Regions from separate parts of the Nesterenkonia flava genome, predicted to be linked through region 2. Evidence: riboswitches for the same ligand, from Rfam matches in the RefSeq annotation. Region 2 holds a riboswitch; the other holds the start of a gene.
What was found. Region 2 has a riboswitch for thiamine pyrophosphate ahead of thiD (bifunctional hydroxymethylpyrimidine kinase/phosphomethylpyrimidine kinase). Riboswitches for the same ligand answer to the same signal wherever they lie in the genome.
Positions count from the first base shown of each region.

Region 1: it holds a riboswitch for thiamine pyrophosphate, as region 2 does, so the genes downstream of both, RH857_RS11280 (ECF transporter S component) here and thiD (bifunctional hydroxymethylpyrimidine kinase/phosphomethylpyrimidine kinase) in region 2, are expected to answer to the same signal.

Region 1 covers NZ_JAVKGT010000033.1:21,531-29,489, forward strand. Annotated here, with positions in the region: gene argH (argininosuccinate lyase) at 1-445, shown strand, start outside; gene RH857_RS11275 (lytic transglycosylase domain-containing protein) at 446-1,270, shown strand; TPP riboswitch at 1,388-1,516, shown strand; gene RH857_RS11280 (ECF transporter S component) at 1,509-2,204, shown strand; gene RH857_RS11285 (ATP-binding cassette domain-containing protein) at 2,204-4,615, shown strand; gene RH857_RS11290 (DNA-3-methyladenine glycosylase) at 4,654-5,340, shown strand; gene RH857_RS11295 (UvrD-helicase domain-containing protein) at 5,467-7,797, shown strand; gene tyrS (tyrosine--tRNA ligase) at 7,808-7,959, shown strand, end outside.
Region 2 covers NZ_JAVKGT010000037.1:10,338-18,296, forward strand. Annotated here, with positions in the region: gene chrA (chromate efflux transporter) at 1-314, shown strand, start outside; gene RH857_RS11755 (DUF418 domain-containing protein) at 414-1,583, shown strand; gene RH857_RS11760 (gamma-glutamyltransferase family protein) at 1,602-3,272, shown strand; TPP riboswitch at 3,304-3,400, shown strand; gene thiD (bifunctional hydroxymethylpyrimidine kinase/phosphomethylpyrimidine kinase) at 3,403-4,272, shown strand; gene RH857_RS11770 (GTP pyrophosphokinase) at 4,678-5,547, opposite strand; gene RH857_RS11775 (glycerol-3-phosphate dehydrogenase/oxidase) at 5,874-7,742, shown strand; gene glpK (glycerol kinase GlpK) at 7,739-7,959, shown strand, end outside.

The DNA of each region.
Region 1 (7,959 bases), on a different contig from region 2:
CGACGCCGTGGACACGCTGGAGTTGCTGCTGCCCGCGGTCTCGGGCATGATCGGCACCCTCGTCTTCCACACCGAGAAGATGGCCGAACTGGCTCCACGCGGGTTCGCACTGGCCACGGACATCGCTGAGTGGCTGGTGCGTCAGGGCGTGCCCTTCCGCGTTGCCCATGAGCTGGCGGGCGAGGCCGTGCGCGTGGCCGAGGCCCGTGACGTCGAGCTCTGGGACCTCACCGACGAGGAGTTCGCCGGTATCTCCGAACACCTCACCCCGGCGGTGCGGGAGGTGCTGACGACCTTCGGGTCGTTGAACTCCAGGTCCTCCCGGGGTGGCACCGCGCCTTCGGCCGTGGCCGAGCAGCTCCAGGAGCTTGACCGGCAGCTGGAGCCCCTGCGAGCGTTCGCCGGCACTGCCGGAAGCAACGTCGGACCGGACAGCGTCGCCTAGGTGGAATCCCGTCTTCCGGGAACGGCCGTCGCGACTGCGGCGGCCGTTCTTCTCTTCTCTACCCTGCTGACCGGGTGCTCTGACGATGAGGCCCCGGTTCCAGCTGCCGAAAGCTATCCGGAGGTCCCCGAGCAGCTGCATCCACCACGGGCTGGGCAGTTCGCCGACCCCACCGGGGTGCCGGCGGGAGAGCCTATCGATGCCGTGCCGATCGATCAGCTGCCCGACCCTGACTGGATCCAGGATGCCTCCGAAGCTACGGGCATCCCGGAACGGGCACTTGCGGCCTATGCGGGTGCTGCGTTGCGGGCCCATCAGCTGCATCCTGGCTGCGGGATCGGCTGGAATACCTTGGCCGGGATTGGTCAGGTCGAGTCTCACCACGGCACCTATGGCGGTGCAGAAGTTGACGACGACGGGCGGGTGGATCCGCCCATCGTCGGCGTCGCGCTCGACGGCAGTCCGGGACTCATGGAGATTCCGGATACGGACGGCGGCGAGCTTGACGGCGACGACGAGTTTGACCGTGCCGTGGGACCCATGCAGTTCATTCCCACCACCTGGCGCACTTACGCTCTCGACGGCAGCCGCAGCGGCCAGGCCGATCCCCACCAGTATGATGACGCCGCGCTGACGGCCGCCTCCTATCTCTGTCAGCGCGGCGGCGAGCTCACCACCCCGGAGGGCTTCACGGACGCTGTCCTGGCCTATAACCAGTCCACGGAGTATCTGGCCCAGGTCGCTGGTGCTGCGCATCTCTACGCCTCGGCCTTCGAGCAGGAAACGGACGAACCTGCCACTGCTGAGGGCTTCGGCGCTCCCTGAGGACGGCCGCAGGCCGGCTACGGACCTGCGGAGCTCGCCTGACTGCCGCCGCCGAGAACCAGCACGGCGTCGTCGTGCTAATGTGCTGTGAGTCACCGATCGGTGGCGTGAACTGAATACATCCGACAGGGGAGCGACCCCGTGACGGCGCCTCGCCGTACGACAGTCGCTGAGAGTGGGCTGATGGCCCAGACCCTTGAACCTGCCCAGGCTAGAACCTGCGAAGGAAGTCGAGCATATGACTCACCATTCTGTGCGCCCTGACGCACCCTCCTCAGTCCGACCCCAGCCTCAGCGCGCCCGCACATTCCGGTGGAGCGTCTCAGACATCGTGGTGGCCTCCACCCTCGCGGTGGCCTCCGGCGTCATCTTCTGGGCCTGGAACCTCAGTTACCACGCGGTGGGCTCGCTCTTCGCCTTCTATCCGCCCGTGGAAACTCTGGTGCACGGGATGTGGCTCTTCCCCGCCGTGCTCGGGGCGCTCATCATCCGCAAACCTGGTGCCGCGATCTACTGCGAAATGGTGGCCGCCTCCGTCTCAGCCCTGTTGGGCTCCCAGTGGGGCCTGACCGTCCTCTCCTCAGGATTCATGCAGGGTCTGGGGGCCGAACTGATCGTGCTGGCCTTCCTCTACCGGCGGTTCACCGTTGACGTGGCCATGCTTGCCGGGGCGGGAGCAGGACTGGCCGGGGGAGTCACGTACCACTGGATTGTGCCTATGTACGCCTACGCTCCGCTGGAGACCGCCGTCCACATCGGATGTTTCGCGCTCTCGGGCGCCATCATCGCGGGCCTGATGCCATGGTTCCTCACCCGAGGGCTGGCCGCCGCAGCCGTGCTGTCCCCATTGGCCTCGCGCAGGGCCCACCGTGAACCGGCTCTGATCCGCCGGCGTGAGGGGCACACCGAGCATCCCGCCTCCGCACCGCGCTGATGACGGCCACGAGTGCCTCTGCCGGGGTGCGAGCGCCCGGCGCAGACGTTGTGGCCTCGGAGTGGAGCTGGCAGCACGCCGACCGTTCGACCCCGGCGGTGCAGAATATTGACCTGCATATCGCGCCGGGGGAGAAGGTGCTGCTGGCAGGTCCCTCGGGAGCCGGCAAATCCACTTTCCTGCACGGACTCGCCGGAGTCCTTCACGGGGAGGATGCGACCTCCCGCGGCCAGCTGCTAATCAATGGGCGGCCCGCCGACCAAGCCCGAGGTGCCGCCGGGCTGATGCAACAGGACCCGGAGTCCCAGGTGGTGCTCGCCCGGATGGGCGATGACGTCGCGTTCGCCCCCGAGAACCTCGCGGTGGATCCCGCGCTGATCTGGCCCAGAGTGCGGAACTGCCTGAAGGCCGTCGGGCTCCAGGAGTTTGACCTGGAACACCCCACCTCGGCGCTCTCCGGGGGACAGAAGCAGAGGCTGGCCCTGGCCGGCATCCTCGCGATGGAGCCGGGTCTGCTGCTGCTGGATGAGCCCACCGCCAATCTCGACCCCGAGGGGGTGGTGCAGATCCGTGACGCCGTGGTCGCGGCGGCCCGCCGCACCGAGGCCACCATGATCGTGGTCGAGCACCGGCTCCACGTATGGGCTCCGCACGTGGACACTCTGGTCGTGCTGCAGCCGGGTGGAGGCGCCAGACGCGTGCCGGCGTCGTCGATCTATGAGGACGACGCCCTGCGCGCCGAGTTGGTCGAAATGGGACTATGGGTCCCTGGAATCGACCCACTCTCCACGCCTGCCTTGCGAGCCAGCCGGAGTAGCCGAGGTGCTGCCGGGTCCGGCCCTGTGCTGCTGCGGGGTCACGGACTGGCCGTTTCCCGGCACTCGCCCAAGACCTCGTGGCGACGCAGGACCAGCCCCCGGGCTCTGCGCATCGAAGAAGAGATCACCGTGCGCGCCGGCACCACACTAGGCATCACCGGCGCCAACGGAGCAGGGAAATCCACGCTCCTGCTGACGCTGGCCGGGCTGCTGCCTCGCCACGGCGGGACCCTGGAAGTTGTGGCCGCATCCGGTTCCCCAGTGTCCAGAGTGGAAGAGACCGCGGATCCGTTCACCTGGGACGCCGGTGAGCTGACGGCGCGCATTGGCATGGTGTTCCAGGAGCCCGAGCACCAGTTCGTCACCACCAGCGTGGCCGAGGAGCTGGCACTGAGCGCCCGGCAGGCCGTAGAGCCGGGTTCCCGAGAGCCGCTCTACTCCGAGGAGCAGGTGCAGGAGCGTGTCGCTGTGCTCCTGGACCGGCTCAATCTGAAGGGTTTGGCGGAGGCCAACCCCTTCACCCTCTCGGGCGGGGAAAAGCGGCGTCTGTCAGTGGGCACCGCGCTCGCCGCAGGGCCGCCGCTGCTGCTTCTGGATGAACCTACCTTCGGCCAGGATGCCCGGACCTTCGCAGATCTGGTTCTCCTGCTCCGCGAACACCTGGCCGACGGAGGCGCGGTCTGCGCGGTGACCCACGATGAGGCTTTTCTGCGCGCCCTGGACGCGGAACGGCTGGAGCTCGGTGCCGGTGATTCGCCCACGAGTGGCCCACAGGAGCGACCGAGGCATGAGCCCGCCGGGCCTCCGGGCTTCGGCGGCGTGAAGGACACTTCCTGGCTGGGACGTCGCAATGCGCTGGCCAAACTCATCGGGCTGGTGCTGATCACCTGTGCACTGGTCATGACGATCGACTGGGTCAGCTCCGTGGTGGTGATGGCCGCGAGCTTCCTGCTGCTGCCGGCCGCCGGTATCCGTGCAGGGACGTTCCTGCTGAGGACATGGCCCTTCGCCGTAGGAGCCCTCGTGGCCGTATGGGGTACCGCTATTGCCGCGGAGGAGTCAGGCCGCGTGCTGGTGAATCTGGGATTCACGACGATCAGTGAAGGGTCGGTTGAGCTCGGCATTGCACTGGGGACCCGAGCTTTCGCTATCGTGCTGCCCTCGATCATCGTCTTCTCCACCACTGATCCCACGGACCTGGCGGATGCGCTCGCCCAGCAGCTGAGACTGCCCGCACGGTTTGTGCTGGGAGCTCTGGCGGCGATGCGCCTCATGGGCTTGCTGGCACAGCACTGGATGACCTTGGGTCATGCCCGGCGTGCACGGGGTCTGGGTGCGGGATCGGGCGTCCTGGCATCGCTGCGGACCACGGCTTCGCAGACGTTCGGGCTGCTGGTCCAAGCTGTTCGTCTGGCTACTCGCTTGGCGGTGACCATGGAATCGCGCGGGTTTGGGGCCGGGCCGCGTACCTGGGCGCGCCCGGCCCGCATGCGCCTCAGCGACGTGCCGGTTCTCCTGGTGGCTGCGCTGATCGCCGGGTCGGCAGTGGCGGCCGCCATGGCCCTGGGCACTTGGAACTTCGTCTGGACGTGAGGCCTAGCCGGCACACCGATCTGCCATGATGGGGCGCTATGAACGTTCAGGGACTCTCGGCGCTCTTTGACCAGCACGCAGTCGAGATAGCGCCAGCGCTGCTCGGGTGTGAGCTCACGGTGATGACCCCCCGCGGCGGTGTGACGGTGCGACTGACCGAAGTGGAGGCTTACGGCGACCAGGGAGAGGATCCTGGAGCGCACAGCTTCAACGGACGCACCGCTCGCAACGCCTCACTGTTCGGCCCGCCTCGGCGTACTTATGTGTACCAGTCTTACGGGATTCACTACTGCCTGAACCTGGTAGCCAATGCCGAGGGCGCCGGGGGAGTGCTGCTGCGGGCCGGAGAGGTGGTTCGCGGGCGGGACTTGGCGCTGGAAAGGCGCGGTGGAAAGGACACCGCCGCCAAGCTGCTCTCTGGGCCCGGACGGCTCGGCCAGGGGCTCGGCATCATCCTGCCCATGGACGGCAGCCCACTGGAACTCAACGATGCCCCGGCCCGCGCGGACGGGCCGGCGGCGGATTCCGATCCGCACCCACTGGTCACCTTCTCGTTGGCGCCTGCGCCCACACAGCTCGGACGCGAGGACATCAGTGCGGGCCCTCGTGTGGGGGTCTCCGGGGTGGGCGGCAGCGCACAATTCCCGTGGCGGTTCTGGATCACCGGGGACCGCAGCGTCTCGGCCTATCGGCCCGGCAGGGGTGTCCCGCCTGGCCAGAACTGAGGGGTGCAGGGAGCGTCACCGACCCAAAATGGACAGGACACTTTCCGTTTACCTTCTGCGGAGTAAGATTGATGGTCATCCGTGGCGCCCACCGCGCCGCCCCACGACTGAGAGCTGCACTGGTTGATGAGTGACACCGACACCTCCACCCCCGCCGCTGAGACGGCGAAGACCGCCGAGGCCTCGAAGGAGTCCGCTGCGAAGGACATTCCGGTGCCGTCCCTGGGGGCCGGGATCGAAGAGGAGCGCGAGTATGTGCGAGCCCTGTACCACCGGCTGGACGAGCTGCGGGAGGAGAAGGAAGCCCAGCTGACCCAGGTCCGCAGCTCCGGAGCCGTGGGCACCATGCAGAACGTCTCCGAGCGTGACGCTTTCGCGACCCTCTACGAGGACCGCCTCGCACAGCTGAACGCAGTCGATGACCGGCTGGTCTTCGGACGGCTGGACCTGGATACGGAGGAGACGCGCTATATCGGACGCATCGGGCTGACCACCGAATCGCGTCAGCGTCTGATGATCGACTGGCGCGCTCCCGAGGCCGGTGTTTTCTATCAGGCCACAGCCTTTGATCGGCAGGGAGTTCGGCGTCGTCGTCATCTGCTGCTCAAGCGTCGCGAAGTCCAGGGACTCGAGGACGAGGTCCTCGATGCCGCGCTGCTGCAGGAGACGCAGGAGAACCACGGCGATGGTGCGCTCCTGGCGGCCCTGACCGCACGGCGTACCGGCCAGATGGGCGACATCGTAGCCACCATTCAGGCCGAGCAGGACCGGATCATCCGGGCGGACCGCTCCGGCGTGCTGGTGGTCCAGGGCGGGCCGGGAACTGGCAAGACGGCGGTGGCGCTGCACCGTGCCGCGTACCTGCTCTACGCGCACCGGGAGCGCCTGAAATCCGCCGGCGTGCTCATCGTGGGCCCCAACGCCACGTTTATGTCCTACGTCGAACGGGTCCTGCCCTCTCTGGGCGAGACGGGTGTGGTCATGTCCTCCCTCGCGGATCTCTACCCCGGTGTGCGCGGGGTGGAGGAGTCCGATCCTCGCGTCGCTGAGATCAAGGGCCGTCTTATCTGGCGTGAGATCATCGCCGACGCCGTTGCCCACCGCAAGCGCAGCATCGCCGGCCCGCGCACGGTGATGGTCGAGGGCGCCGAGGTGACGGTCACTCCCAAGATGATCAAGCGTGGCCTGGAGCGCGCCCGTGCCACGGGCAAGCCGTACAACGAGGCTCGTGCGACCTTCGTAAAGGTCGTGGTGAAGGAGATCGCCGAGAAGCTGGAGCGCCAGCTGCAGAAGAGCTCCGCCGGCAATGACGCTGACCGCAGCTACCTGGTCGAGGACGTGCGCACCAGTCGCGACGTCCGGGTCCTGCTGAACCTGTGCTGGCTGCCGCGCACCCCGCAGAACCTCTTGGAGGACCTGTTCTCCAAGCCGGGTTACCTGGCAGACGTCGCCCCTTCGCTCAGCGAGCAGGAGCGGGCCCTGCTGCGCCGGGAGCCGGGGAGCCCCTTCACCCTTGCCGATGTGCCGCTGCTGGACGAGGCCGCCGAGCTGCTGGGCGATCTCGACGAGACGGCCGGACGCGAAGAAGCCCGTCAGAAAGCCATGCGGGAGAAGGACCTCGAGAACGCCAAGAAGGCGGTGGAGAACGCGACCGCCCAGCTCGAGGAGATGGGGATCGAGGGCTTCCTCAACGCCGACGACGTCGTGGCGCTGAACACGGAGTCCGGTCCCGCGCTCACCGCCGCCGAGCGAGCCGGGGTCGACCGCACGTGGACCTACGGGCACATCGTGGTCGATGAGGCACAGGAGCTCTCGCCCATGCAATGGCACGTCCTGTTCCGCCGCTGCCCCCTGAAGTCGTTCACCGCAGTGGGCGACATCGCTCAGGGGTCCTCGCCCTCGGCGGCCGCCAGCTGGCAGGAGGCCTTGGAGCCCTTTGCCGCCGACCGGCTGCGGATTGAAGAGCTCACGGTCAACTACCGCACGCCGCGGATCATCGTGGACCTTGCGGAGCGCGTTGCCGCAGCCAACGGCCTGGACACCACTTCTCTGCGCACTGTGCGAGAGGGGGAGCATGAGCCGGTCATCGAACAGGTTGAGGAGTCTGAACTGGTCACCGCCACGACCGAGGCCGTCACCGCCGAGCAGAAGCGCCTCGGTGAGGGCCTGGTGGCAGCTATCGTTCCGGAGCGGCTGATCGGAGCGGTGCGCGAGGACTTGATCGCGACCTTCGGCAAGCGTGTGGGGCGCGGGGCCGGGTCCATGACCCAGGACGTGGTGGCTCTGACCGCTGAAGAGGCCAAGGGACTGGAATTCGACGCCGTCGTGCTCACCGAGCCCGCGGAGCTTCTCGATGAAGCTCGGGGTCGCATCGGCAGCCTCTACGTGGCGTTGACGCGGCCCACTCATGCCCTGCGGGTCGTGGCGTCTCGCGAACTGCCTGCAGGATTCCGGTAACGTACAGGACGTGAGCGAGAACGTATCGACTAACCCCGCCCTGGCCGCACAGCAGAATGACTCCAGCTTCGACAATGTCTGGCAGGAGCTGAAGTGGCGCGGACTTGTCCATGTCTCCACCGATGAGAACGAGCTGGAGAAGGCCCTGGCGGGCGATTCGCT
Region 2 (7,959 bases):
CCATCGCGATCCTAGCCATCTTTCTGCCGGCGGCGCTGCTGATCCTGGGGTGCCTGACTCTGTGGGAGCGGCTGCGGGTTAATCGCACGGCACGCCGGGCCCTGATGGGCTTCAACGCCGGCGTGGTCGGGGTGCTCGCTGCGGCGCTGTGGACTCCGGTGTTCACCGCGGGCATCCTTGAGGTCGGCACCGATGAGCAGAATCTGCGGGCACTGATTCTGGGAGTCGTCGCCTTCGTGGCGCTGAACAGCTGGAAGGTTCCCGCCTGGGCCGTCGTCATTGCGGCCGGTCTGGTGGGGGCAGTGATCCTCTGACCCCGGTCTCGCGGACCCTTCCAGGGAATCTGTAGGTGAAGCCGGTACGGTAACCAGGTCCAGGACCGCTGTCGGCACCGGAGGTGGCAGGCCCAAACAATGGTGAGCACCCAAGCTCGGGGACTGACCCGCCTCTACGCTCTGGACGTGGCACGCGCGGTCGCTGTCTTCGGGATGATCATTGTCAACGTCGGCCCCTACACGACCGAGGGGTGGGCATCGTGGATCATTCGAGCGCTCAACGGCCGGGCCTCCATCCTGTTCGTCATTCTCGCCGGCATCGGTGTGACCTTTCTGGCCCGGCGGTCGCTGACCAAGGGCATCACACGCCGTTCCACCCTGCTGTGGAGGGGCCTGCTGCTGCTGGCACTGGGTCTGGGGCTCCAAGCCCTGGACCACGATGTCAACGTCATTCTGCCGGTCTACGCGGCGCTGTTCTTTCTCGCAGCCTTCGTGGTGAAGATGCCCACACGGTGGCTGTTCTGGTCCGCGATGGCCTCCACCTTCCTCGGGCCGATCATCTGGATCCTGGCCAGGCAGCAGACCAAATTCCACATCGACCCCGCAGAGCTGGGAGACAGCCCCTTTGAGATCGTGGCCGCGATCGTCGTCTCGGGTCCCTATCCGCTGCTGGTGTGGATTGCTCCCTTCTTCCTGGGGGTGTGGCTCGGGCGCCAGCCTCTGGGAAGCATCCGTGTGCAGCGGCGCCTGATGATCGGCGGTCTGATTGCGGGATTCGGCGCCTTCGGCCTGTCCCGGATTCTGATTGCGTTCCTGGGGCATCCGGATATGAGCACCGTGGGCTGGGACCGGCTCATCTCCGCCGTCGGGCATTCGCAGATGCCTCTGTGGCTGATCTCCTCCTGCGGCACGGCCGTGGCGGTGCTGGGCATGTTGCTGCTGGTGGTTCCCAAGCTGAACCAACGCATCCGCCTGCTCGTGGCCGTGGGGCAGATGCCGCTGACGGCCTACACCGCCCATCTGCTCATCATCGCTCTGATCGTGCGACCCGGTCCTGCGACCCCGGAGATGGGCGTGCTGGTCAGCTGCCTGATCATGCTGGGACTCATCGCCTTCGCCGTCGTCTGGGTGGCCAACCTGCGCTACGGTCCACTGGAGATGGTGCTGCGCCGGCCGCCGCGGATGCTGCAGGTGCCCTACCGCATGCCGGAGAGGCATCGCCGCCGCGAACACGCCAAACCCTACCCGCGCCGCCGCAAGCTGGAATCCGCCCCTGATGAAGATCCTGACCCTGTTGTGAACCCATAGAGAAGGCTGATCCCCACTATGAGAACACCGCTCCACGTCCTCACCGCCGGCACCACTGCCGCGGCGCTCATCGCTGTGACCTCCTGCGGCATCGTCGAGGAAGAACCCAGCGGTCCCGAGGTCACCGCGTCGGCCCCGGAGTCGGCCAGCGCCAGCCCCGAGCCCCCGGAGAACGCAGCCACCCCTGTAGAAGACCTGCTGGAGCAGCAGGGCGTCAGCGCGGGGCACCCCCTGGCAGTCGCCGCGGGAGAGCAGATCCTCGCCGAGGGCGGCAACGCCGTGGATGCCGCGATTGCCACTGCCTTCGCGATCTCCGTGGTGGAGCCCTATGCCTCAGGCATCGGAGGCGGGGGCTCGGTCATCATCGCCGGTCCCGAGGGCGAGCCCATCTTCTACGACTACCGTGAAGTGGTGAACAACGACGGCGAGATCCCCGACTCCGGCGCCGGGGTCCCGGGATTCGTTGCCGGCATGGGTCAGCTCCACGAGGACTACGGCACCATGGAATGGTCCGAGCTGCTCGCCCCGGCCCAAGAGCTGGCCGACGACGGCTTCGAGGTCAGTGAGTTCCTCGGGGTCCGCATGAGTCAGCCCGATGCTGCGGCGGCGATCAGCGATCTGGAGCACTACGCGCCTGGCGGTGAGATCCTGCAGGCGGGGGAGACGCTGGTGCAGGAGGACCTGGCTCAGACCCTGCAGACCCTTTCGCAGAATGGCTGGCAGGACTTCTACACCGGGGGCCTGGCCGAGTCCCTGGCCTCCGCCGCCGAGGGCATTGATGCGGAGTCCCTGGCGGATTACGAGGTGGTGCGGACCAGTCCTGTGGCGGGGGAGTTCGGCGAGTTCGAGGTGGTCTCCGCAGCTCCCGGGCTGCCCGGCCCGGCGCTTATTCAGATGCTGCAGATCGCCGAGGCTCAGGGAGTCGCTCAGATGGAGCCGGATTCGGCTGAGTACATCGACACGCTCTCGCGCGCATGGCTGGAGGCTGAGAGCACCGTCTACAACGACCTGGGAGACCCGGCTTTCGTGGATGTGCCGGTGGACCGGCTCACCGATCGCGAGGCCAATGCCCAGATCGAGCTGAGCGCCCAAGCACTCGGCGCCCCCAGCGCGGCGGCGGAGGACGCTCCCAACACCACGCATATCTCGGTGGTGGATTCCGACGGCCTTACGGTGTCGATGACCAACACCATCATGTTCTTCTGGGGCTCGGGCGAGATGGTCGACGGGTACTTCCTGAACAACCACCTCTCCCGGTTCGAGGCCATCGACACTCCTGCTAATCAGCCTGAGCCGGGACGCCGGACCGTCACCTGGTCCACGCCGACCATGGTGCTCGACGGCGAGGGGCAACCCCTTCTGGCCATCGGCAGCCCTGGAGGGCACCAGATCCTCAACATTCTCTCGACTGTCCTGGTCCAGTGGGGCCTGCAGGGCGCCACGCTCGAGGAGGCCATTGAGGCCCCGCGGTTCCGCGCAGCCTCCGACGGCGAGACGCTCTACCTCGAGGACACCGTGAGCGAAGAGGTGATCAGTGAGCTGGAGGACATGGGCTGGCAGACGGAGATCTGGCCGGTGGAGCAGGCAAGCTTCGGCTCCGTGCAGCCGGTGCTCATCGACTACGAGACCGGCCAGCTGCACAGCACCGATGATCCCCGGCGCGAGGGGGCCCACGCGGTCATTCCATGAGGCAGCACCGCCGCGGGCTGCGATAGGCTGATGCACCAGCACGGGGTGCTCACACCGGTGAGCTGAGATCACACCCGTTGAACCTGCTGTGGTTAGCACCAGCGAAGGGATTGCTTGCATGACGTTGCCTATGACCGAGTCCGCACCCCAGATGAACCGCCGGACCGTCCCCAATGTGCTCTCCATTGCCGGCACGGACCCCACTGGCGGGGCCGGGATCCAGGCGGACCTGAAGAGCTTCGCGGCCCACCGCGGCTACGGAATGTGCGTGGTGACGGCGCTGGTCGCCCAGAACACCCAGGGGGTGCGTGAGATTCACCTTCCCCCGGTGGAATTTCTCCGCGCTCAGCTGGACGCCGTCTCCGACGACGTGGCCATCGACGCGGTCAAGATTGGGATGCTGGGCACGGCTGAGATCATCGAGACCGTCGCCTCATGGTGGGATGAGCTGTGCCGCACCGCCGAGCGCCGACCCGTTCTGGTGGTGGACCCGGTAATGGTCGCCACCAGCGGTGACCGGCTCCTGCAGGCCGAGGCAGAGCAGGCGCTGAAGGAGTTCCTGCACCGGGCAGACCTCATCACCCCCAACGTCCCGGAACTGGCGCTACTGGCTGAGGCACAGCCTGCCGTGGACAACGAGCACCTGCTGGGGCAGGCTCAGGTCGTGGCCGATGCCCACAGCACCATCGTGCTGGCCAAGGGAGGTCACCTCACCGGGGGCGACGTGGTGGACACCCTCGTCTTTCCCCAGGATGCCCAGGCGCAGCGGCCGGCCCCGGTCAGCGTGTCCTCGCCGCGCATTGAGACCACCAACACCCACGGCACCGGATGCTCCGTCTCCGCGGCGTTCGCGACCCTGGCGGCGCGGGGATTGTCCTGGGGGGAGGCTCTGGAAGAGGTCAAGGCGTGGATGAACGCCTCACTCCAGGGCGCCCAGAGCCTCGACGTCGGGCAGGGACACGGTCCCATCCACCACTTCGCCCAGCTCTGGCGGGACTAGGGGCAGCTCGGGCAGGATGAGAGGAGAGTCTCCCGGCCGCGGCACCAGCTGTGCGGGACCAGCTTCAGGCGGGATGGCCAGCATCGGGGATGGAACGTTCTGCGTGTTTTTAGCCGCCGAGATCAGCCAAGGCCCGCTGTTGTTTCATCACTACCCTCTCTAGGGGTGTGCGTGAAACAGGTCCGGGCATCGAGGGAGAGTTCGGTACGAGTGGCCAGGGAGCCGCGAGGTTAGAGAGTTGTGCAGCCGGCGGGAGTGCCGTCCACAGGTTGGTGGTGGCACAGAAACGAGTGGTGTTGTTTTCGTCGGAATAACCGGAGATTCCCACGAAAACAGCAGCACGGGTTGAGATGCACGCAGCGTGGCGGGGTGTATCGGCCTCGGAACCAGTGGTTCAGGAACCAGTTACGACTCCGGCTGCCGGACCAGGTCCTCCCAGTTCCAGGCGGGGACGTCGTCGTCTTTGAACCACTGCGCAGGATCCGGCCGGTCGGCCGGGGTGGGGCCGGTGGCACCTTCCCCGGCGCTTGGAGCCTGTTTGCGCAGGGCGGTAACTTTGTCGCGGATCTCGGCCATCTGCTTGTCCAGAGCGGCGGCCTGATCGGCGGCGTCGCGCAGCTCGTCAAGAATGTCTGAGGGGACTTCGCCCTCATAGGTGTAGTAGATCTTGTGCTCCAGCGAGGCCCAGAAGTCCATGGCCACCGTGCGGATCTGCACCTCCACGTACACGAACTCGGTGCGGTTGGAGAGAAATACTGGCACCTGCAGGATCACGTGCAGGCTCTGATAGCCGTTGGGCTTAGGGGAGCGGATGTAGTCCTTGATCTCCACCACCCGGATGTCCGGCTGGGAGCACAGCATCTCGGCCACCCAGTAGGCGTCGGAGACGAAGCTGCAGGTGATGCGGATGCCGGCGATGTCGCGAATGGCGTGCCGGATGCCCTCAAGAGTCGGTTCGCAGCCGTAGCGCTGAACCTTATCGAGGATTCGCTCCATGGATTTCAGGCGGTAATTAACGTGCTCGATGGGGGAGTAGTCCCGCGTGTGCTCGAACTCCTCCCGCAGCACGTTGATCTTGGTCAGCACCTCGTCCATGCCGAACTTGTAGTGAAGCTGGAACTCGGTGAGCTGGCGGCGGATGTCGATCATCCGGTTCGCGGAGCCGGTGGACCCGTTCTCGTCGGCGCGGGTGTGAAGCTGCTCCAGAAGCTGTCTGTACGGATCTCCCTCGGTGCGCTCCACCGAAGTGGAGGGCGCAGCAGCGAGTTCAGACATAGAAGCCTCCTGAATGGGATTGGACGAGCATTTCGGACATCGCTCTGTCCTCGATTCTCGACCTTAGGCACCCATTCTGTGAAGACCCTTGAAGGTGCACAATGTGACTGAAGCCACACTATGCGGCAGATGGTCTTGCCGATGTGCGGCGTCGCCTGCTCCCGGTCTTAGAGGACCTTCGGCGCCGCGGGCACAACGGGCGCAGTTGCAGGATTGTTCGGGCGGTCGAGATCACCGGCGTCTCCCGATAGGCTTCAACAGACGGACGACGACGCCGCCACGGACGCAACCGCCAAGGGGGACCTCCTCACGTGAAGCCTCAGCCCATGGACCATCGCAGCCGCGAGGCGGCCCTGGCCCGAGTGGCCGCCAGCACTCCCGAGAATCCCCTCGACGTACTGGTCATCGGTGCGGGCGTGGTCGGTTCAGCCGCCGCTTTTGACGCCGCCGGTCGTGGGCTGGACACCGCGCTGGTAGAGGCTCGAGACATCGCTGAGGGCACCAGCTCGCGTTCCTCCAAGCTGATCCACGGCGGCCTGCGCTACCTACAGATGTTGGACTTCAAGCTCGTGGCCGAGGCCCTGCGGGAACGTGACCTGCTGCTGACCCGTCTGGCCCCGCACCTGGTGCGGCCGCTGCCTTTCATCTTCCCGTTCGAGCGCCAACTGGTGGAGCGGGCCTTCATCGGTTCCGGGGTGTCGCTCTATGACCTCCTGGCCTCGGGGTCCTCTGCCCTGCGCAGCAGCCGCCGGGGCGCTTCGGCGCTGCGGAGCCTGCGCAGTCGGGCCGTGCCCTTCCACCGGCATCTGGGCAGCAAAGGCCTCGCTGAGAGGTTTCCGGGCCTGGATCAGGAGAAGTTCCACGGTGGACTGGAGTACTACGACGCTCAGGTCGACGACGCCCGCCTCGTGCTCACGCTGGCGCGTTCGGCCCACAGCCTCGGCGCCGCGGTCGCACCCAGGACCGAGGTCATCGGGTACCTGCGCCAGGACCCTCAGGAGCCGGAGCGGATCACCGGGGCTGTGCTGCGGGATCATCTCACGGGCCGCCAGATCCAGGCCCACGCCCGCGAGACCATCCTCGCCGCCGGGGTCTGGACTGGCGCCGCCCAGGAGTTGATCCGGGGCTCGGCACCGGAGCAGCTTCAGGACGCCCAGGACTCGGGCCGACAGGGACTGACCGTGCTGGCGTCCAAGGGGATTCACGTGACCGTCCCCAAGCACGCCATTGCCGCCCAGGAGCGCGTGGGGATCATCACCCAGACCGAGAAGTCGGTGCTCTTCATCATCCCGCTAGAGGAGGTGTGGGCCATCGGCACCACCGACACGGCCTGGCGGGAGGCGGTGGAGTCCCCAGCCGCCACCGCCGCAGACATCGACTACGTCCTCGAGCACGCCAACGCGGTGCTCGGATCCACCCTCACCCGTGAGGACATCATTGGTACCTGGGCGGGCCTTCGGCCTCTGCTGCAGCCGGTGCGGGGAGATACGGAGGCCCCGACCAAGGTTTCCCGCGAACACACGGTCATGGAGCTGGCGCCCGGGCTGACCGGGGTGGCCGGTGGAAAGCTCACTACCTACCGAGTGATGGCCCAGGACGTGGTGGACTTCGCGGTGAACGGCAGCTTCAAGGACCGAGCCAGCCTCACCGAGGTCATGCCCCTCTTGGGTGCGGTGGGCTATGGCGAGTGGACCGCCCGCGCTGAGGAGATCGCCGCAGCCCACGGCTGGGATCGCGGCAGGGTCGAGCGCCTGCTCCACCGCTACGGCAGCCTCACGGGTGAAGTCCTGGACCTCATCGCCGACGACGACTCGCTGGGGCGTGCGCTGGAGTATGCCCCGAGCTGCCTGCGTGCTGAGATCGTCTACGCCTGCACCCACGAAGGCGCCCTGCACGTGGATGACCTGCTGACTCGACGTACCCGCCTGATCCACGAGGTCCCCGACCGCGGGGCCGCAGCGGCCGAGGAAGTCGCAGGTCTTGCCGCAGGGGTACTCGGGTGGGACGAGGAGCGCCGTCGTGCAGAAATCTCCGCCTACCGGGACTTCATCCACGCCCAGAAGCAGGCCGAACAGCTCGCCAGCGACGCCGAGGCGGCAGCCTTGATCGCCGCACACCCCCCGGTGCCGCAGACGGCTGACGGCGGCCCCCTGGCTGCACCACACACCCCAGAGGCTTCAGAGAGGCGCACATGAACGAGTTCGTTCTGTCCATTGATCAGGGCACCACCTCCACCAGGGCCGTGGTGTTCGACCACGACGGCGTCCTGGTGGCCTCGAGCCAGAAGGAGCACACCCAGTACTTTCCCCGGGCCGGATGGGTGGAGCATGACCCGCTGGAGATCTGGCGCAATACGCGGGAGGTGATCGGCCGGGCCCTGGCCGCGGCCGACATCAGCCGCAATCAGCTCGC